4 regions of the Priestia sp. YIM B13490 genome follow, and region 1 is predicted to be linked to each of the others. Evidence: riboswitches for the same ligand, from Rfam matches in the RefSeq annotation. Region 1 holds a riboswitch; each other region holds the start of a gene.
What was found. Region 1 has a riboswitch for S-adenosylmethionine ahead of ACFX4R_RS01675 (sulfite oxidase-like oxidoreductase). Riboswitches for the same ligand answer to the same signal wherever they lie in the genome.

Region 2: another riboswitch for S-adenosylmethionine. It lies ahead of ACFX4R_RS06675 (bifunctional homocysteine S-methyltransferase/methylenetetrahydrofolate reductase); the one in region 1 lies ahead of ACFX4R_RS01675 (sulfite oxidase-like oxidoreductase).
Region 3: another riboswitch for S-adenosylmethionine. It lies ahead of ACFX4R_RS06065 (trans-sulfuration enzyme family protein); the one in region 1 lies ahead of ACFX4R_RS01675 (sulfite oxidase-like oxidoreductase).
Region 4: another riboswitch for S-adenosylmethionine. It lies ahead of ACFX4R_RS11935 (Na+/H+ antiporter NhaC family protein); the one in region 1 lies ahead of ACFX4R_RS01675 (sulfite oxidase-like oxidoreductase).

What each region holds. Positions count from the first base shown of each region.
Region 1 covers NZ_JBHZOT010000001.1:317,834-323,439, forward strand. Annotated here, with positions in the region: gene ACFX4R_RS01655 (GNAT family N-acetyltransferase) at 1-271, shown strand, start outside; gene ACFX4R_RS01660 (YjgB family protein) at 299-883, opposite strand; gene ACFX4R_RS01665 (putative polysaccharide biosynthesis protein) at 1,217-2,827, shown strand; gene ACFX4R_RS01670 (hypothetical protein) at 2,841-3,209, shown strand; SAM riboswitch class I at 3,354-3,460, shown strand; gene ACFX4R_RS01675 (sulfite oxidase-like oxidoreductase) at 3,536-4,198, shown strand; gene ACFX4R_RS01680 (MogA/MoaB family molybdenum cofactor biosynthesis protein) at 4,232-4,744, opposite strand; gene moaC (cyclic pyranopterin monophosphate synthase MoaC) at 4,757-5,245, opposite strand; gene ACFX4R_RS01690 (molybdopterin molybdotransferase MoeA) at 5,360-5,606, shown strand, end outside.
Region 2 covers NZ_JBHZOT010000002.1:240,805-246,410, reverse strand. Annotated here, with positions in the region: gene metH (methionine synthase) at 1-2,168, opposite strand, end outside; gene ACFX4R_RS06675 (bifunctional homocysteine S-methyltransferase/methylenetetrahydrofolate reductase) at 2,169-4,007, opposite strand; SAM riboswitch class I at 4,115-4,221, opposite strand; gene ACFX4R_RS06670 (YkvI family membrane protein) at 4,561-5,595, shown strand.
Region 3 covers NZ_JBHZOT010000002.1:125,206-130,811, reverse strand. Annotated here, with positions in the region: gene ACFX4R_RS06080 (CotH kinase family protein) at 1-1,014, shown strand, start outside; gene ACFX4R_RS06075 (spore coat protein) at 1,244-2,338, shown strand; gene ACFX4R_RS06070 (hypothetical protein) at 2,408-3,070, shown strand; SAM riboswitch class I at 3,237-3,354, shown strand; gene ACFX4R_RS06065 (trans-sulfuration enzyme family protein) at 3,426-4,571, shown strand; gene ACFX4R_RS06060 (trans-sulfuration enzyme family protein) at 4,555-5,606, shown strand, end outside.
Region 4 covers NZ_JBHZOT010000003.1:398,134-403,739, forward strand. Annotated here, with positions in the region: gene ACFX4R_RS11920 (YtoQ family protein) at 1-174, opposite strand, end outside; gene ACFX4R_RS11925 (ABC transporter ATP-binding protein) at 345-1,256, shown strand; gene ACFX4R_RS11930 (ABC transporter permease) at 1,249-2,016, shown strand; SAM riboswitch class I at 2,118-2,224, shown strand; gene ACFX4R_RS11935 (Na+/H+ antiporter NhaC family protein) at 2,310-3,620, shown strand; gene ACFX4R_RS11940 (hypothetical protein) at 3,660-3,788, opposite strand; gene ACFX4R_RS11945 (LacI family DNA-binding transcriptional regulator) at 3,913-4,872, shown strand; gene ACFX4R_RS11950 (transcriptional regulator SplA domain-containing protein) at 4,962-5,210, shown strand; gene splB (spore photoproduct lyase) at 5,321-5,606, shown strand, end outside.

The sequences.
Region 1 (5,606 bases):
GAATGGCAAGTATGTGTCGATTGCCAATGCTACGCGTCCAACGGCCCATAACATTACGATTAACTTTGTATACACGCCTCAAAAAGAACGTAAAAAAGGCTATGCCTCAAGCTGTGTATCCACGCTTTCTCAGCTTATGCTAGACGAAGGATTTCAAACAACAAGTTTATACACAGATATGACAAATCCTACGTCTAACAAGATTTATATGGAGATTGGGTATGAACACGTAGCGGATTCAGCATTGGTTTTATTTCATGAAAAAAAGTAGCAGACAGCCTGCTACTTTTTCTATTACTTAAGGTTTTTTAACTAAATTAACGTGATTTAACGTTTTGCTATCATCAAAAATGAATTCAAGATCATAGGCGCCGGCGTGATAGGTGTACTTCGTTTGAGTAGTACCATCACCTTTTACTTTGCCTGTAAAGTTCGGCTGACCTAATTCTTTCTTTAAGTTAGCTTGGGTGATGGAGCCTAGATTTGTTTGACGCTCTACATTTGTACCAAAATAGCGGATTTCGTTAATGACGTTATTTTGATCATAGCCAAATGCGTATCCAGGGTGACCCATTTCCGCGTGATAGTAGTCAAAGTTGTTAGATGAACCTTCAGGCGGGGGACCGAACTGATCGCGAACGTCTTGACGCAGTGTTTTGCCAATTTTGAAGTCTGCCGTTAAGCGTGGCACTTCACCTTTTACTGCGGCGTTGTAAATTTCATTAATGTTTTTTACAGCTGTTTGACTTTGACTGCTTGTTTCTTGAGATGTAGCTGCATGTGCTGGTGTATCAAGCTGAGCGACAGGAGCAAATCCAAACGCAGCAATTCCTGTAATCGTTGCAGCCGCCGCCGCTTTTGATAGTCGTTGTTTCATTTTCATGATTTTTTCCTCCTATATATAACGATTTAGCAACCTCAGTCTACCTAAAAGAACAGGTAGGCCAGAATAATCAAGGAGTCTTAGTTTAGTTGGTAACTGATATATATATAATTTAACACGTCTTTTAGAATGTAAACGTCAGTCAAAGTAAAAAGCAAAAAACGATTCATTTATCATAGGTGAAAAGGTTGGTTTATATTCCTTTATTAGGTAAAAAACGTAATATAGAGAGGGTTCTAATGTTTTATAAAAAAATAGATAATAATTGTAAGTATGATACAATAAATCAAGTATTTGTTAAAAATACAATATTTATTTCTGGAGTTTTGATGTATGGAAAAAAATTTGATGAGAGGTACGCTTTTATTAACAGCGTCTTCTTTATTAACAAAGATTTTAGGCTTTATTTATATTATTCCTTTCACAGCCTTAGTGGGAACGTCAGGTTACGCGCTTTATAAGTATGCATACGGTCCATATACCTTGATGCTAAGCTTGTCGACAATGGGTCTTCCGCTTGCTGTTTCGAAGTATGTATCGAAATATAACGGTCTTGGAAACTACCGTGCGGGACAAGATCTGTTAAAAACAGGAATTCTATTAATGACAATAACGGGCATAATAGGTTTCTTAGTCCTCTATACAATGGCACCGTGGCTCGCTGAACTAGTCATTAACGGAAAAGATTCCTCAGGAAATAGTCAAAAAGACGTAGTGTACGTCATCCGAATGGTAAGCTTTGCTTTAATTATTATCCCGCCTATGAGTCTATTACGAGGCTACTTTCAAGGTAACCAGTCTATGGGACCGTCCGCGCTAAGTACGATTATTGAACAAATAGTGCGAGTGTTGTTCATTTTAGCAGGAGCATACGCTGTTATTCACCTTTTTCATAGCACAATGACAAAAGCTGTTGGAATCGGCACGTTTGGAGCGTTTATTGGAGGCGTAGGGGGAATTGGGATTCTTGGAGCGGTTTATTTGAAGCGCAAGCGGTTGATTATGAAAGAAGTGAACAGCGGAAAGAATAATAAGTCCGTTTCGTTCTCTTCAATGTTCAAAGAGCTTGTAACGTACGCCGTTCCGTTTGTATTAGTTGGTTTAGCTATTCCTATCTATCAAAATATTGATACGTTTACAATTAACATGCTCTTTCAATCAATAGGATATGGACAAGCTAAAGCCGAAACGATCAACTCCGTTATTGGATTAGCCCAGATTTTGGTGATGGTGCCAGTATCGTTAGCGACTGCCTTCAGCATGTCACTGATTCCGGGCATTACGTCTTCCTTTGTGCAAGGAAATTTACGGGAAGTAAAAGGGAAAATTACAAAAACGCTGCAGCTGCTGTTATTTTTTACTCTTCCTGCTGCCGTGGGGCTTTGTTTATTAGGCAAGCCGGTATATATGATGATTTTTGGAGCAAAAAACAGCCCTGAAATCGGTGGAATTGTTTTACAATGGTACGCGCCTGCTGCCATTTTATTTGCTCTTTTTACAGTAACAGCCGCAATTCTCCAAGGAATTAATCAGCAAAAGAAGCTAATCTTAGGCTTGGGCTTAGGAATTGTTGTGAAGATAGTATTAAACGTACTGCTGGTTTCAAGCTTAAAAGAAATTGGACCGGTTGTCGCGACTTACGGAGGGTATGGTGTATCGGTTATATATAACTTTTATTTAATTGAAAAATCCATTTCTTACCGAGTTCAATCACTGGGACAAGCTGCGTTGACACCTGTTTTATTAGTAAGTGTGATGTCAGCCGCTGTGATTATCGGCAATTATACTTCTCACTATTTTTTAGAAAATAAGCTGTCTGCATCTTCACTTGCGATTAGCACATCTTGTATTTCAATTGCTTTAGGTGCTGCCGTGTATCTAGGACTTGGCGTAAAAACAAGTTTAGGGCAATCCGTTCTATTAAATAGAAGAAAAAGAATGTAAAGGAGAGAAAGTAGTGTCAAAACGATTTGTACTAACCGTGGCGGCTGGAGGGTGTATAATAATTTCCGGCGCGCTGCTGCTATTAAATTGGGAAAGATTGTTTGGCGATTATCGTCTCGTTCAAACAGCAACAGCTGTATTCAAGCTAGAAGTGGGAAGTCAAGATGTAGCGAGGACTACAGATTCAGATGATGCTCTTCACTATATGGTGAAAAAAGGACATTTAGATGAATATATTCATATGATGAATGAAAAAGGCTATATGTTAAAAGAAAAAGATATTGATCATAACCGACTTGTTTTTAACGATGGACAAGAGGATGAGCAAATTTACTACAAGCGCTTTGCCAAGAAGTATACGATGATTGATGGAGAAGGGTAAAGGTTTTATATGGTATTTTAGTAGACTAAAATCTTATAACCCTACCTGTTTTTAAAGTTTTTTTGCGGAGAAGAAAAATAATATTGACAATTATGACAAAAAGCTTAATACTGACTTTATTACATAAAACAAATACAATTTGTTTCCTTATCAAGAGAGGTGGAGGGACTGGCCCTGTGAAACCCGGCAACCGCTGTCTATGACAGAATGGTGCCAAATCCTTAAGAGTGTACTGCTCTTAGAGATAAGGAAGAAGCTGAAACAAAGCTCTTCCTTATTTATTTAAGGAAGGGCTTTTTATGTATAAAAAACAATGAGGTGATAATTTGAACAAAGCAGACCGTATTAAACGAATGAAAACACCGGAAATTGATCCAAAGTATGAAGGACGAGTGCCTCCGGGTCAGGTAGTAACGGAGCGCTTTCCGATTTTACATGAAGGCGACGTGCCGGAGTATAACTTAGAGGAATGGACGCTTCGGGTATTTGGGTTGGTAGACAAGGAAGTGACGCTTTCGTATCAAGATATATTGGACATGCCGCAAACGACGGTGAAATGTGATATTCACTGCGTAACGAGATGGACAAGGCTTGATAATGAATTTACGGGCGTGCTGTTTACAGACTTTTTAAAAGCAGTTGGCGTGGAGCTAAAAAGTAAATACATCATGCTGCACGGAGATAATGACTATACGTCAAACATTGAGGTAAAAGATTTACTGAGAGACGATATTCTTCTCGCTCATTCCTTTAACGGAGAGCCGCTTACAGCTAAGCACGGATATCCGCTGCGATTGGTTGTTCCGCATTTGTACTTTTGGAAAAGTGTTAAATGGCTTCGAGGGTTTGAAGCTATTGATGAAAATCATCCTGGCTTTTGGGAGCAAAACGGCTTTCATCTTAGAGGAGATCCGTTTAAAGAAGAGCGTTTTTCTGGAGAAGATTTAGGCATTCCAGAAGATGAGTGGGTACATAAAGACTATGATTAATGAAAATGCCTATGCGTGTGCATAGGCATTTTGTCAGCGCTGGCGGTTTAATTCCCACACAACGTGGCGAAGTTCAGGCAAAATCAGCTTGGTCATAGCTAGACGAACAGCACCGCTTGATCCTGGTGTAGAAAAAACGGCTTTTTCGTTAATCGTCCCGGCAATTGCCCGGCTCATAATTGCTGCGCTGCCAATGTCTTCGGTGTAGCTCAGCATGCGAAACAGCTCGCCAAACCCAACGATTTCTTTATGAATCAGCGCTTGAACGGCTTCAATTGTGACGTCTCGTTTTGTAATGCCGGTCCCGCCGTTTGTGAGAACAACGTCAATGTCCTCAGCACTGCATCCGGCAAGTATCGCTTGTTGAATCGACGTTTGGTCGTCTTTTACAATTTCATAGGAAGCGACCTGCATGTCGTGTTCTTTCAGAAGTTGGATCATTAGCGCGCCGCTTTTATCGGTTTCTTTTGTACGTGTATCTGATACTGTAATGACTTTGCAGCGAACGGGCTGTGTTGCTTTGGATTTATGTTCATGTACGCTCATTATGTACCTCCTTTACGCTTCCGTACGCTTGTAGTCACCATTTTTGCCGCCAGATTTTTCAAGCAGATACGTTTCGCCGATAATCATGCCTTTATCAATGGCTTTGCACATATCATAAACGGTTAGAGCGCAGGCAGAAGCGGCAGTTAAAGCTTCCATTTCAACGCCCGTTGAGCCTTCCGTTTTAACAGTTGCTTCTATTAATAAACGGTACTGATCATTGCTTGTATCCCAGTCAAATGAAAGGTTTACGCCTTTTAATAAAAGAGGGTGACACATAGGAATAATGTCAGACGTGCGTTTTGCTGCCATGATTCCCGCTACTTGTGCGACAGCAAGCACGTCGCCTTTTCCAATTTTATGTTCTACAATGGCTTCGTGAATTTCTTTGTTAACGAGTATGCTTGAACGAGCTGTTGCAACGCGGCGCGTGATAGATTTTTCGCTAATATCGACCATGTTGGCACGGCCCTGGTCATTAAAATGTGTAAAAGAAGACATCGGTGTTTTCATCCTTTTTCAGTAAATTTTGTTGTATGATAGAAATAGTGAGATATGCTATGATTTTACACCATAGCGTAAAAAGTGAACAGACATAAAGGAAGTGAAGAATGTATGTTAGAAAGCAGAACACCTATTTCAATTCCTGAAGCAATTGAAAAAGTCATGACTTATAAAAGAAAAGGCAGCATCGAACGCGTATCGATCACCGAAAGCTACGGACGCTATTTAGGAGAAGATATTATCGCCGACCAAAACGTTCCTCATTTTAATAAATCGCTTTATGACGGCTTTGCGGTTCGAGCGCAAGACTGCGTAGAAGTCTCAAGTGAACATCCTGTTGAGTTCGAAGTAGTAGGTG
Region 2 (5,606 bases), on a different contig from region 1:
ACGTCGCCTTTAACCGTTGCAAGAATAACTTTGCCTTTTCCAGAATCATTTTCAGTTGCTTCCATATGAGGTTCTAAAAAGGCAACGGATGCTTTCATCACTTCCGCACTTTGAAGCACTTCTGCTACAATCAGCTGGTTGTCATTAAACAAACGTCCAACTTCCGCCATCCCCTTCATAAGCGGTCCGTTAATAATATCTAACGGATCATCATATTGAGCTAAAGCCTGTTCTAAATCAGGAAGCAATCCTTCTTTTGTACCTTCGACAATATACATTGCCAATCGTTCTTCGAGTGTTAACGTAGAAATTTCTACTTTTGCTTCTTTCTTTTTATCACGATAAAAGTCGGTAAACGTGCTTAACGTTTCATCAGTTGTGTTAAATAATAACGCATTAGCAAGCTCAATTTCAGCTTCTGGAATAGAAGCATAGCGCTCTAACTTTTCGGTATTAACAATGGCATAATCGAGTCCAGCCTGCGTACAGTGATAAAGGTAAACCGCATTTAGTACTTCACGTCCGACTGGAGGAAGACCGAATGACACGTTACTTACGCCGAGAATGGTCAGGCAATCAGGCAGGGCTTCTTTAATCATTTTAATCCCCTTAACTGTTTCTTCAGCAGAACCAATGTATTGTTCATCACCAGTCCCTACAGGAAACACAAGAGGGTCAAAAATAATATCTTTTGGATTAAAGCCATGTTTTTCAACAAGCAAATCATGTGAGCGTTTAGCAATCTCTACTTTTCGTTCTGCAGTAACGGCCATGCCTGTTTCATCGATTGTACCGACAACCAGAGCTGCACCGAATTTTTTTGCTAGCGGTAAGATTGCATCAAAACGCTCTTCACCATCTTCTAAGTTAATGGAGTTAATAATGACCTTACCTTGCGAGTACGTTAAAGCTTTTTCAATAACTTTCTCGTCCGTTGAATCGATTACAAGAGGAACCTTCACTTTTTTTACAACTTCTTGAATAAATTCCTCCATGTCTTCCATTTCTTCACGGTCCGGATCTGCCAAGCAAATATCAATAACGTGAGCACCATTTTTAACTTGAGCACGCGCAATTTCAGATGCTTCTTCAATTTTTCCTTCCGCAATCAGACGCTTGAACTTGCGAGAACCGATTACATTCGTACGTTCTCCCACAAAAAGAGGGCGCATAGAATCGTCATATACAAGCGGTTCAATACCGGTTACAGCATGGTTATGCTCGGAGCGATCAAGCGAACGGGGCGCAACCTCTTTTACCGCTTCCGCCAGTGCTTTAATATGAGCAGGCGTTGTACCGCAGCATCCGCCTACAAAGTTCAGCCAGCCTTTATCAGCAAACCCTTTAATTTTTTGAGCAAGCAGCTCAGGGGATTCATGATAATTGCCTTCTTCATCCGGAAGTCCAGCGTTTGGATAACAGCTAACTGCTGAAGTGGCTAGGTCTGAAAGAGAGCGAATATGATCCGTCATAAATTCAGGGCCTGTCGCGCAGTTAAGTCCGACTGAAAGAGGCTTCATGTGTTCCAGTGATAAGTAAAAAGATTCGATATCTTGACCAGCGAGAGTTGTTCCCATCGGCTCAATTGTTCCTGAAATCATAATAGGAACTTCGGTTTTTAGTTTTTCAAACGCCGCTGTAATACCTAAAAATGCGGCTTTTACGTTCAGCATATCTTGACAGGTTTCGACTAAAAGCAAGTCAACGCCGCCGTCTAACAAACCTCGAGCTTGCTCTTCATACGATTCTACTAACTCAGGGAATGTAATACCTCCGGTAACAGAGAGAGTTTTAGTGGTAGGACCGATAGCTCCAGCTACGAACCTAGGCCATTCGGGAGTTGAATATTTATCGCGGGCTGCACAAGCAAGCTTCACAGCTTCGATATTCAATTCATACGCCAAGTGACCTAAATCGTATTCATCAAGTACGGTAGATGTTGAGCCAAACGTATTGGTTTCAATGATGTCAGCACCTGCTGCAAAGTACTCTTCATGAATGCGCTGAATCACATGAGGCGCTGTTCGAGTCAAATATTCGTTGCAGCCTTCATATTCTTCGCCGCCAAAATCTTCAGCGGTTAAATCAGCATCTTGAATCATCGTTCCCATTGCTCCATCGATGATGAGTATTCGCTTCTTTAGTTGTTGTTCGATAAGTGAGCTCATTTATATCTTCCTTTCTGATGTAACAAGTTGCTTGTCATGAATATAGCGTGTTAGAATTTCGGTCATTTCATAGCGCATAAACGGCGTAATTAAGTAAATACCGTCAAATAACTCATATGCTGTATCAATTAAGCTTTTTGCAATCGCAAGACCTTCGACTTCACCGCGGATTCGGTCATTTCCCGTTGCATCCATGCGTTCTAGAATATCTTCTGATAATTTAATTCCAGGTACTTCATGGTGAATAAATCGAGCATTTCTTGCGCTTGTTAACGGCATGATACCGATATATACCGGTGTTGTTAAATGTTTGGTTGCTTCATATACCTCTTCAATTTGCTTAGTTGAATAGAGAGGCTGAGTAATGAAATAGTGAGCCCCGCAGTCGATTTTCTTTTCCAAACGCTGAACGGCTCGGTCTAAGTGACGCACGTTTGGGTTAAAGGCAGCTGCAATGGAAAAATTGGTTTTTTGACCAAGTGGTTTGCCGGAATAAGATAGTCCTTCATTAAACTGAGCGATTAAACTAATCAAGTCAAATGAAGATAAATCGTAGACCGAAGTGGCGCCAGGGAAATCGCCAACTTTTGACGGATCACCCGTAATTGCAAGTACTTGATTCATTCCTAGCGTATGAAGTCCCATTAAATGAGATTGAAGTCCAATTAAATTTCGGTCGCGACAGGTAATATGAATAAGCGGTCGTGCTTTTGTTTCTTGCTGCATCAGTGTTGCCATTGCCAAGTTGCTGATGCGAGGTGAGGCAAGAGAATTATCAGCTAATGTAATAGCATCTACGCCGACTTTATCAAGTGCTTTTGCGCCTTCTAAAAATTTCGTCGGACCAAGCTGTTTAGGCGGATCTAGCTCGACGATAACCGAGCGGCGCTTCTTCACAATTTCATGCATATGAGGTTTATCCTGCTGCTCACGCTCTTGAACCGTAACGGCAGGTCTCATTTTAACAACTTTGCTTGTAATCGGAGGCAGCTCTTTTAAGGCAGATGACATTGCGCGTACGTGAGCTGGTGTTGTACCGCAGCATCCTCCAATTAAGCGAACCCCTTGTTCGCGGAATAAACGCGCGCTTTCTACAAAGTAGTCTTCATTTGTTTCATATTCCAGCTTTCCTTCCACATACGCCGGAAGGCTGGCATTAGGGTAAGCAGATAAGAAAGCACGATCAGGAAGCGGTACTTCTTCAAGAGACTGAATCATATGATAAGGACCTAAACGGCAGTTTAGCCCGACAACATCTGCTCCCAGCGCCTCTAATTCTTTTAATGCATCTGCTAAAGGGCGGCCATCTTGCAGTACGCCAATATCATGCAGGGAAACGTGAGTAATAATAGGCTTATCCGTTTCTTTTCTTGCCAGTGTAAGAACGGTTTTTAATTCTTCGAAATCATAGTATGTTTCAAACAAAAGGCCATCCACGCCTTCATTTAAAAGCCAAAACATCTGTTCACGAATGCTTCGCTTAACCTCTTCTAAACTAATAGCGTTTTTTTGGAAAGAACGAATTCCGCCGAGTGTACCAACCACGTAAGCCTGATCTTTTGCAGCTTGTTTTGCTAATTTTACACCAGCAACATTGATGTCTTTGACTGAATCTTCTAATCCATAACGGGCAAGTTTTTGATAATTAGCAGCGTACGTATTTGTTTGAATAACGTTTGCACCAGCTTCTACATAGGCTCTGTGAATACGAGAAACCTCTTCTGGTTTGGTGATGTTTAGTTCTTCAAAACAGCTGTCAATACCGTGTGAGTAAAGGAGGGTACCAGTGGCACCATCCCCAATTAAAATTTTAGACTTTAAATCTTCAAGTAACCCCATGTCAAAACCTCCTTAAATTGTTTCGCTTCTATTTCACGAGTGATTCGTTTTATGCAATATGCCGATAAAATAGAAAAAGTCTTCTTAAGAAGAAGACTTTTTTCGCCTTCTTATCTTCCAAGCAATAAATTGCTTGCTGGATTTAGCACCATGTCTCTAACGACTGGTTGCTGAGGTTTCAAAGGGCCAGTCCCTCCACCTCTCATGATAAGAATCAATTGTATATAATTGAAACATATTTTTTTAAATAGAAAGAATACTTATTTAATAATTTATCTGATTTTTAGAAATTATACAACAGTAAATTGTGAATTTCCAGCAAATATTGAGGAAAATTTAAAAGCTAAAGGGGAAATATCCGTATATTTTGTTTGAAAATGACTGTTATGTTAGGGGTTAAGGAGTTTTTTGTGAGAAATACAAAAAGAAAATGAAAAAAATAAACCAAAAGGCACAAGCACTGGGATATGCGTAGATTTACATGTAAAAAGGCTCGTCTTTTTTTTATCGTTTCTACATATAGTGAACTATGAAGGGTAGAAGGGTGATGGGCATGAAAAGGTGGAAACTCACGCTGCAGGTTGCTGCTACGTATGTAGGCACCGTTGTAGGAGCCGGTTTTGCAACAGGCAAGGAAATCGTTCAATTTTTTACACAGTACGGGGAACTTGGAATGGTCGGAATTTTGGTCAGCGGCTTGTTTTTTATTTGGCTAGGTTCAAAAATGATGCTGCTTTCGCACGCAATTGGGGCTTCTTCTTATCAGCAGCTTAATACATATTTATTTGGTGATGTGCTTGGAAAAGTGGTAAACGGTGTAATGATTGTCATTTTATTTGGAGTAACTTCAGTCATGCTAGCGAGTACGGGAGCAATAGGAAAAGAACAGTTTGGGCTGTGGCCTCCTGTTGGAATGATTTTTACAATTGTTTTAACTTATATATTTATCGCAAAAGGAATTAACGGTATTTTAATGGTTAATTCTCTTGTTGTACCGATGATGCTTTCATTTGCTTTTATCATCTTTATGCCGAATATCAGCTATTTCTCACTGATTCAAACGAAGCCGGATTTAACGCTCGTCACGCAGTGGAAGTGGGCGGTTAGTCCCTTTTTATATATTTCCCTGAATCTAGCTTTGGCTCAGGCCGTTTTGGTCCCATTAGGAAGCTCGGTGAAAGATAGGAGCGTGATTACAAAAGGGGCCTTAATAGGAGGATGTGTACTTACGTTTATGCTTGTTTCTACTCATCTTGCCCTTTCCAATTTGCCTTATTCATTTCAACTTGATATTCCGATGAGTGCCGTTGTTAAAAATATCTCAGCGTGGGTGAATGTTTTATTTACGGTAGTTGTGTTGGGCGAGATTTTTACTACATTGATTGGAAATGTATTTGGCATCGCTAAGCAGCTTCAGTCATTTCTTCCCCTCAATGACAAACAAGCTTTTGCGTTTATTATCTTGGCTTGCTTTATTATTGGGCAATTCGGATATGCCCAGCTTCTTGAGTTTTTGTATCCGATATTTGGCTATATTGGACTAGCTTTTGTATGGATGCTATGTATTAAAAAAGAAAAAATAAGCTAAAAGTTGGATTT
Region 3 (5,606 bases), on a different contig from region 1:
ATTTGGTCAGAAGAAGCGGTTCAGGCAACGATGAAGTTTAACAAAAAACGCTACGATATTGATTTGCTGCTAAGAGGCTCCCACATTCGGAAGATGAAAAAAAAGTCATATTATATTGAATTTTATTCTCCAAAAATATTTCAGCGAGCCAAAGAAATACACCTAAACGCTGAATACAAAGATCCATCGCTTATGCGCAACAAATTGTCCCTCGATTTTTTCTCTTCTTTAGACGTTTTATCTCCTCATTCTCAGTTTGTCACTCTTAAGATTAATGGGAAAAATGAAGGAATATATCTTCAACTCGAATCGGTAGATGAACTATTTTTGAAAAAAAGAAATTTAGCGGATGGATCCATATTTTATGCAGTGGACGGAGATGCTAATTTTTCTTTGATGAGCGATTTGGATAAAAGGCCGAAAACAACTTTGTTATCTGGATATGAAGATAAAGCAGTGAAAGAAGGGGATGAGGAAAAATTAGAAAAGTTTATATTTAATCTTAATACGTGGACAAATACGGAATTCGAACAGAATATTGAGAAGTACCTGAACGTCGACCGCTACTTATCTTGGTTAGTCGGTATTATTTGTATGCAGAATTACGACGGTTTTGTCCATAACTATGCCCTCTATCTAAATCATGAAAGCGGGCGCTTTGAACTGATTCCATGGGATTATGATGCAACTTGGGGAAGAGATGTAAATGGAAAAGTAATGGAAGGAGACTATGTCCGCGCACAAGGATTTAATACGCTTACAGCTCGCTTACTGGCCGTGAACAGCATTAAAAAGCGGTATATTCAAAAAATGAACAATGTTCTAAATAATCAATTTACAATAGAATACATGAAACCAATCATTTATCAACTGCATGAGTATATTGCTCCTTATGTATTAAAAGATCCTTACGTAAAAGATAACTTGGAACAATTTCACAAAGAACCGGAATTTATGCTGTCTTTTATAAAAGAACGAACAGCATATATTGAAAATAACCTTTTGACTCTTTAAAAAGAGGTAGATTTATAGGCAATTTATAGGCAACAGTGGATTTTGTTAATAATAGGCAAATGCAGGAAATCAATAGCTGTACATGATACGTATATATACAGTATGAATGACCAATAAGGATAACTAATAAGGAGGAAAAACAATGAGTAACTATTACTATGGCCAAGAACAAGGGCAAAATCAAAATCCACGCCAAAAATCAAGCCAAAAACGCAGCCGAAATATACAAATGCCTGATAAAGGCTATTCTTCTCACTTCAAACCCCTAAAAGGAAGAGTGGTGACCGTTTATCGTGGAGGACCTGAATCTAAAACAGGTTATTTGGTTGACGTGCAATCAGATTATTTAATCTTAGCAGTGGAAAGCAACAATAACAATAATAACAATAATGGTGAAAATAACAACCAAAACAACCAAAACAACCAAAATAATAATCAACAAGAATATACACTTGTATATTATCACTTAGCGCATGTAAAAAGTATCACTGAAGATACTATGTCAAATTCGGCACAAACGTTTACTGGAATTAGCGCAGAATTAGAATTATATCGAGGAAAAACTTTTGCTACAACTTTATCATTGATGAAAACTAAATATGTGCAGGTTAACCAAGGTGGACCTGAGAAAAAAGCAGGTCAGCTTCTTGATGTCTTAGGTTCATTTGAATCTGCTTATATAGTATTACTCACAGAGGACGACGGTGTCGTCTATATTAATACTGAACACGTTAAGAGTGTGAGTGAATATCAAAACAACAACGGAGATCAAACTAGTCAATCTGCAAATGAACTCTTAGTGAGCCAAGAACCAGAATATATGAAATCCAAAAGCTTTAACGATCTTTTTGCCCACCTTTCTCATAAATGGGTATCAATCAATAATGGAGGACCTGAAGCTGTAGAGGGCGTGTTAGTACAAAGCCGAAATGGTACATTTACACTTGTGCAGAATAATCAAGTATTACGCTTACAGCCAAGACACGTTAAAACCATTTGTGTGGGAGCAAAAGGGGCTTTTAAGCAAAACGATAACAATCAAAATAATGAAGAAACAGAAGAAAATGGAGAGGCTGAAGCTGCGAAGTCTACAGAAGAACGTACAGGAAGCCGTACGGGAGAACGTACAGGACGCCGCACGGGTGGACGCACAGACGATCGCTCGGGAGGACGCCGCACGGGTGGACGCACAGACGATCGCTCGGGAGGACGCCGTACGGGTGGACGCACAGACGATCGCTCTCGAGGACGCCGTACGGGTTCACGCTCTTCAGCACCGGCCGAGAAAGTTATTAAAACGAAAAATTATCGTTGGAAAGCATGATGAAATGGAACATAAAAGGTGCTTATAAAGCACCTTTTCTAACATATAGGAAAAAGGAGGAGAATGAGTATGAGTATGAATCATTATATCAATAAAATTGTGGAGTTGGATATTTCAGGTAAAACGAGATTTGTTGGCAGACTTATTGATCTTGGATTAGATATTATGGTTTTGTATAATGGACATGATTATTTGTATATTCCTCTTTTACACATGCATCGTTTGCGGGAAGTATCCGAAGAAGACTATACGGTTTTACGTGAAATAGAAGAGAATTTGATAGAAGAAAGTCAGCGGATTTCTTATCGTAATATTTTACAGCAGGCAAAAGGGAAATTTATTGAAATTTATGTAACGGGAGGGAAATCATTGCATGGCTATATCACAAGCGTGCTGAATGATTATCTTGTGTTTTATTCTCCAGTGTATAAAAATGTCTTTGTTTCTCTGCATCATTTGAAATGGCTTACCCCTTACAGTAATGAGTTAACCCCTTATTCTTTAAGTGACAAAGAGCTCCCCGTAAGGCCCGCCTCTGCACCTTTTGTCAGAAACTTTGAAGAGCAGCTTAAAAAATATGAAAATCAGCTGGTCGTATTAGATTTAGGGGATCAATCAGAAAAGATTGGCGTACTTAAAGAAGTTTCTAATAATATTGTTGAACTAATTACGGCAAATGGAGAAAGTATGTATTGGAAGTTAGCTCACGTAAAATCTGTACACTTGCCTTAAAAAAAGAGACCTCGCTTTCGTCTCTTTTTTTATGTGTTTATCAGGACAAGTATATTGAATAAACAAATGAGACGATTTAAATTTTTTAGAAAATTATGTTGACAATATAGAAAATCTTTATTAAAGTTATTAACAACAAACGTTAACCACCAACAATTATATAGAACTCTTATCCAGAGTGGCGGAGGGACTGGCCCTGCGATGCCCGGCAACCATCAAATGAAACATTCATTTGAACGGTGCTAATTCCTGTGGAACATCAGTATTGTTCTAACAGATGAGAGAAATCGTGTATAAACGAACACTCTTCCATCTGTGAAGAGTGTTTTTTATTTTGAGTTAAGGAGAGAAATAGATGAAAATTGAAACTTTATTAGTTCGTTCAGGAGTAGGTCGTGACCCTTCAACAGGTTCTATTACAACCCCCATTTACCAAGCATCAACATTTGCTCATCCTGCTTTAGGGCAAAGTACAGGATTTGACTATGCACGTACGGCAAATCCTACTCGTACAGCATTGGAAGAAGCAATTGCTGCTTTGGAAAAAGGAGAAGTAGGAGTAGCATTCGCTTCAGGAATGGCGGGTGTAATGGCAGTTTTAGCACTATTTAAAAACGGAGATCATTTAATTGTATCAGAGGATTTATACGGAGGAACGTACCGAGTACTAAATGAAATTTTTTCAGAGCAAGGAATTACTGTTTCGTACGTCAACACAGCCCATCTCGAACAAGTAAAAGATGCGCTTCGTCCCAATACGAAAGCTTTATTTATTGAAACACCTACGAATCCAATGATGCACGTGACTGATTTGCCAGAAGCAATTGCGTTAGCTAAACAGCATGATTTGCTTACCATCGTTGACAATACCTTCATGTCCCCTTATTATCAGCGTCCTTTAGAGCTTGGAGCAGATATTGTGATACATAGTGCAAGCAAATACATTGGGGGTCATAATGATGTAGTTGCTGGTCTTGTAGTCGCTCGATGTAGTAGCTTAGGAGAGAAAATTCGTTTTTATCAAAATGCAGCTGGGGCAATCTTAGGTCCACAGGATAGCTGGCTGTTATTACGCGGTGTTAAAACGCTAGCGCTTCGTATGGAAAAGCATAATGAAAATGCACTGAAAATTGCAAATTGGCTTACTGCTCATGATCTCGTGGAAAAAGTGTATTACGCTGGTCTTGAAACACATCCAGGCTATGAAATCATGAAGAAACAAGCAACTGGATTTGGAGGCATGATTTCTTTTGCTGTCTCACACCCTGACATCGTGTCAGTACTTTTAGAAAATGTCAAAGTTATTACATTTGCAGAAAGCTTAGGAGGCGTGGAAAGTTTAATGACATTCCCAGCTCGTCAAACACATGCTGATATTCCGGAAGAAATTCGAAATCGTGTCGGAGTAACAAACTGTTTACTGCGGTTATCAGTTGGAATTGAGCACGCAGATGATTTAATTAAAGATTTGAAGGAGGCATTTGATGCATACCAACAATAATAAACATAGATTTGGTACGAACTTAATTCATGCAAATACAGGAATTGACGGTCATTTTGGAGCGGTTAACGTACCTATTTATCAGGTATCTACATTTAACCAAGAAGATGAGACGAACAACGGCCGCTATGACTATTCTCGTTCAGGAAATCCAACTCGTGAGGCTTTAGAAAACACCATTGCTCAGCTAGAAAATGGATACGCTGGTTTTGCTTTTTCATCAGGTATGGCTGCTATCTCATCGGTGTTATCTATTTTTGAATCAGGGGATGAAATTTTAGTTTCACATGATACGTACGGCGGGACATATCGTGTATTAACACGATTATTTTCAAAGTTTGGTATCAAAACAACTTTTGTTGATACAACGAAGGTTGAGAAAGTAGAAGAAGCTATCACAAAAGATACGAAGGCTATTTATATCGAAAGCCCTTCAAATCCATTTTTACAGGTAACGGATATTAAAGCAGTAGCAAGTTTGGCGAAGGAGCGCAACCTCCTTACAATTGTGGATAACACGTTTTTAACACCTTATCTACAGCAGCCGATTGACCTTGGTGTAAATATTGTGATTCATAGTGCTACAAAATATCTCAGCGGTCACAGTGACGTCATTGGCGGTCTAGTTGTGGTAAGCGATGAAAAGCTAGCAGAAGAAGTAAAGTTTGTACAAAATGCTTTTGGTGCTATCTTAGGACCGCAGGATTGTTTTTTACTGCTTCGAGGAATTAAGACATTAAAAGTTCGTTTAGATCAGCAGTTAAAAACAGCGCTGCAGTTTGCAAAGTGGCTTGAAGAACAATCTCTAGTGAGCCGTGTATACTACCCGGGCTTAAAAAGTCACCCGGACCACAAACTGATTTCAGAACAAGCAAATGGATACGGAGCTATGATTTCTTTCCAAGTACAGGATGAAAAAGTAGCGCGACATATTTTACAAGGAGTCAAATTGGCTTCAATTGGCGTTAGTCTAGGTGCAGTTGAATCCATTCTAACGCATCCTGCAACAATGTCTCATGCGAGTATCCCAAAAGA
Region 4 (5,606 bases), on a different contig from region 1:
TAAGACAGCGTTAGGCTGTTTTCCTAAAATTTCTTCTCCAATGTTGTCGGAGCGGTCATGGTCTGTCATGGGACCGACAAAGGTAAGGGGAAGGTTTAATTGTTCTGCTTGGTTTTTAATTTCGTCTCTCCAGTTATCGTGAATTTGCCCGGCAAGGTATACGGTTAAGTTCATTATGTAGAAGTCCTCCTCTAACTAAAGTTTGTTTTATTTTATCAAATGTAAGCGGATAATACGAATGATTTGAATGGGCTACTTTTCCAAAAATAAGGTTATAGTAGACAAATAGTTAAAAAAGAGAAACAATAGAAAGCGTATTGCTAATTAAAGAAAGGATGTACATGATGACAGAAACAGTGCTACAAGTAGATCATGTCAGTAAAGTAATTGGGAAGAAAACCATTTTGCATGATGTATCCTTATCGGTTGAGCGCGGTGAGATTTTCGGATTGCTTGGTCCGAACGGCTCTGGAAAAACAACGTTAATTCGTACCGTCGTAGGACTCATCAAAGAAACAGAGGGAACAATTATCGTCAATGGATTTCCTTTAAAAGAACAGTTTACATCAGCTATGAAATCAATTGGAGCGATTATTGAAAACCCTGAGTTTTATGATTATCTGACGGGCTATCAAAATTTAAAACACTTTGCGAATATGCATGAAGGGATCACATCAGAACGCTTGGATGAAGTGATTGCTTTAGTAAAGCTTGAAAACAGCATTCATGCAAAAGTGAAGACGTATTCTCTTGGGATGAGACAGCGTTTAGGAGTAGCTCAAGCTATTTTACATAAGCCTGCATTGCTTTTACTAGACGAACCAACAAACGGTCTAGACCCAGCGGGAATGAGAGAATTTCGTACATATTTACAAACCCTCTGCAGGGAAGAAGGAATTTCGATCTTAATCGCGAGCCACTTATTAAAAGAAGTAGAAGCACTATGTGACCGCGTTGGCATTATTCAAGACGGTGAGTTAAAAGCCATTCAAGATCTATCTCCAAATCGTCAAGATCAAGGAACGTACGTAGAATTTGAAGTGTCTGATGCGCAAAAAGCAGCGGATCTTTTATCACAAGAATTTGAAGTAACGATGAGATCACATAGTATCGACGTGACGATTGTAAAAGAACAAATTCCAGCTGTGAATAAAAAATTAGTGGACAGCGATATTTTAGTCTACCGAATCACTCCTGTGTATGAGACGCTTGAAGATTCGTTTATGTCCGTTACGGAAGGAGAGCACCATGCTTAAGCTAATTCAAAATGAACATATGAAATGGTTTCATAAAAGAAGTACAAAAGTCACGTTTATTACAATCGGTATTTTAACTCTTTGTATGGCTCTTTTAATGAAGAAAGTAGCAAACAGTGCAGGAACAGAAGACAACATTTTGAACTTCCTGTCATTTAGTTCAGGTATGCTGATTCTCGTTCAATTTTTCGCGCTTGCTGTTGGAGGGTCAATGGTTGCAAAAGAGTTTGAAGCAGGTACCATTAAGCTTCTTTTAATTCGCCCTGCTAGACGTTCAACGATTTTAGCATCCAAGTACATAACCCTCATTTTAATTAGCTTGTATTATTTACTGAGCTATTTGCTTTTTTCGTTTGTATGGGGAGCATTGTTCTTTGGCTTTACCAGTCTAGAAGGAGATGCGCAGCTGCTTAAAAACATTACGCTTACGTATGACAGCGCGTATATGGAAACGTTTATGATGATGACATTTGCATTCATGCTGTCGTCTTTATTTAGAAACAGCGCGCTTGCTTCCAGTCTGGCTATTGTCGTAAGTATCGGGGCGAAAGCAGTAACAGGACTAGTATCACAGTTTGGTTTATGGTGGGGAAAATTTTTACTGTTCGCCAACACAAACTTTGTGCAGTATATGGACGGAATGAAGACGATATTTGACGGCATGACGATTCCATTTTCCATTTTCATCTTAGTTGCTCATTTTGTCTTCTTTATGGGCGTGGCATGGGCAGCGTTTTTAAAACGAGACGTAGCTAATTGATGTGAGAATTTTCGCACTATATATTTTTCTAAAATAGCATTTGACAATTAAATAAAAAGAGATTACAGTAGTGAAAGACTATTTTTAAAACAACTATAAACTTCTTATCAAGAGAGACGGAGGGACTGGCCCTATGATGTCTCGGCAACTGGCTGTACGCAGTGCGGTGCCAAATCCAGCAGACGATGTTTCGTTTGGAAGATGAGAAGGGTAATCTTATGATACAAATAAGAGACCTCTTCTTATCAATAAGAAGAGGTCTTTTTTTATTACGTAAACAAGAGGTGTTAAGAATGGAACAACAAAAAGGAAACGGCTGGGCGCTGTTACCGCTGGGCGTCTTTTTAGTCCTGTTTGTCGGATCAGGAATTATAACGGGAGATTTTTATAAGCTGCCTGTATTAGTAGCCATTATCATTGCAGCCATCGTGGCGCTGGCTATGAATCGCAAAGATTCACTTAATGTAAAAGTGGAGCGTTTTGCTAAAGGAGCAGGGCATCCTGATATCATTATTATGGTGCTTATTTTTATTTTAGCAGGTGCTTTTTCTCAAGTTGCTAAAGGCATGGGAGCTGTTGATTCAACGGTAAACTTAGCGCTTTCTGTGCTTCCGCAAAGCTTAGTGGTAGTCGGAATCTTTGTTATTGGCGCATTCATTTCCATTTCGATGGGAACATCAATGGGAACAATCGCTGCGCTAGGGCCTATTGCTGTAGGAATCAGTGAGCAAGCGCATGTATCCATTACATTGGCCATTGCTGCCGTTATTGGTGGTGCAATGTTTGGAGATAATTTATCGATAATTTCTGATACAACCATTGCAGCAGTTCGTACGCAAAAAACAAATATGTCAGATAAATTAAAAGTAAACTTTTTTATTGTCCTTCCTGCAGCGATTGTTACGGTAATTTTATTGCTTGTAATGACGCTAGGCAATACATCATCAGTAGAAATTAAAGATTTTAGCTGGTTTAAAATCTTGCCTTATGTCGGCGTACTCGTTGCTGCCATATTTGGTGCAAACGTATTAAGCATTTTAACCGGAGGAATTGTGCTAGCCGGCGTGATTGGATTAGCTGACGGAAGCTACACGCTTTCTTCTCTTGCTAAAACTGTGACAGAAGGTATTGGCGGAATGTCAGAGTTAATTATTTTATCTCTGCTAATCGGCGGAATGGTTGAGCTTATTCGCTATAATGGCGGTATTCAGTTCTTATTGAATTTATTAACACGACGCATTCAAACAAAAAAAGGCGGAGAATTCAGCATCGCTGGACTGGTAAGTTTAACAAATTTAGCAACGGCTAATAACACGATTTCAATTATTACGGCAGGTCCGTTAGCAAAAGAAATCTCTGATAAGTATTCAATTGATAATCGTAAATCAGCCAGTCTGCTTGACTTGTTTTCATGCAGCGTTCAAGGGCTTATCCCTTACGGCGCACAAATGCTTCTCGCAGCAGGATTTGCTAAAGTTTCACCGATTGAGATTATTCCATTTACATTCTACCCAATGTTAACAGCGGTTTGCGGGATCATTGCAATTGTAATTGGATTTCCTCGTTTAAATAAAAAGTCAAAGTCATCTAAAGAAGCTGCGTAATATCAAACCCTTAAAAAGAATGTTCTTTTTAAGGGTTTTTTACTGTTTAAAAAAATCAGTCGGCTTTTCATCATCTAACTCCTTCCAAAGCGTCTCGTTCTGTTTAAGTGCATAAGCCGCTCCTCCAATTTCAATTCCGCATAATAAAATGAATAATAAAATACCCATGAAATGACCTCCTTACGTAAATGAGTAAAAACACGATGGTAACGGGTTTAGCTTCTTGCTGTTTCACTTTATAATGAGAATAAAGTATGAAACGCGTTTCAGCGCAAGAGAAAAAGGTGAAAACATGACAAATATCCGAGATATCGCAAAAAAAGCTGGTGTATCTGTTTCGACTGTATCCCGGGTGCTAAATCATCATCCGTATGTAAAAGAAGAAAAACGCCGGCTGGTAGAGCAGGTTATTCACGAACTTAATTATGAACAAAACATTAATGCCGTTCACTTATCAAAAGGGAAAACAAATATGATTGCCGTCGTCTTGCCTTTTATTAATCATCCGTATTTTAGTCTGCTTTTAGAAGGAGTGGCATCTCAGGCGTTAGAAAAGCAGTATCAGCTTGTTATTTGTCAGACGAACTATGATGTAAAAAAAGAAGAAGAAGCGCTTCATATGCTAAAAACAAAGCAAGTTGATGGAGTGATTATTTGTTCTAGAGCAAGCAGCTGGAGCACGATTGAATATTATCAGCAGTACGGGCCGATAGCCGTGTGCGAAAACGTACAGAATCGTTCTATTCGCTCCGTTTACGTTGATCATTATGCAGCTTTTAAGCAGGCGCTTATGTATTTAAAAGAAAAAGGATATACGGATATTGGCTACTGTATTGGAAGGATGACGGGTACGAATAGTCAACAGCGGCAACAAGCATACAAAGAATATGTAGAAAGAATAAATCAGCCTTATCATCCGGAATGGGTTTTTCAAGGCTGTTTGAACGTGACAGATGGTGAAAAAGTGGTGGAAAAACTAGTGCAGATGAAAAATCGGCCTCAGGCGCTTTTAGTAACAAACGATCAAGTAGCTATCGGAATAAAAGCTCAGTGCGAACAAGCGGGTATTTCAGTTCCTGGTGAATTAGCTATCATTGGTTTTGATAATCATCCGCTTTCTTCTTATTTACAAATAACAACGATCGAACTTCCTCTTAAGGAAATGGGAGAAACGCTTTTTACATTAGTGGGAAGCAAGGTTCTTCAGAAAATTGAGCTCCCTTTTCGGTTTATTGAGCGTAAAAGCGTATGAATTCTTGATCGATCATGCCATGAGGTGTTTTTACCGGATAAAATGAGCAAAAGCGGACATCATACGAGTAAAGAAAGAAGAAAAGGATGATGATCGTGGAGAAAAAAGAATATCAAGTGGGAGATCAAGTATTTGTTATTTACCGAAATCCTCATACGGCAAACGTTGCGAATATTAATCAGGCTGAAATTGTTGAACATCCCGAAAACAAAGGTGAAAAGGCGCTGTTTTTACATGAGTCTTACCATTTGTTAGCTGAAGATGATGCCGTATATTCAACGTATGAAGAAGCTGGAAAAATGTATAATAAGATATTTGATTATGAACAATATGACTGATGCAAGGCTCTCTTAACGGAGAGTCTTTTTTGTTTGAAAAATAATTACCAAGGATAGAGTCTTTTTATTTTTCAAACGCTATTAGTACTAGAAAAAAGGAAGTGTACATGATGATAAAACCTTTTGTACCTCAATTAGTATATATTGAGCCAGGGGCAATGGAGTACCCGCTTGGTGTTCAATTAAAAGAAAAATTTGAGAAGATGGGAATTGAGATTCGTCAAACAACTTCTCATAATCAAGTGCGTAATATACCGGGAAAAAATGATTTGCAAAAATACCGCAATGCCAAGTCGACTTTAGTAGTTGGCGTGCGTAAAACATTGAAATTTGATACATCTAAACCGTCAGCTGAATATGCAATACCATTTGCAACAGGGTGTATGGGGCATTGTC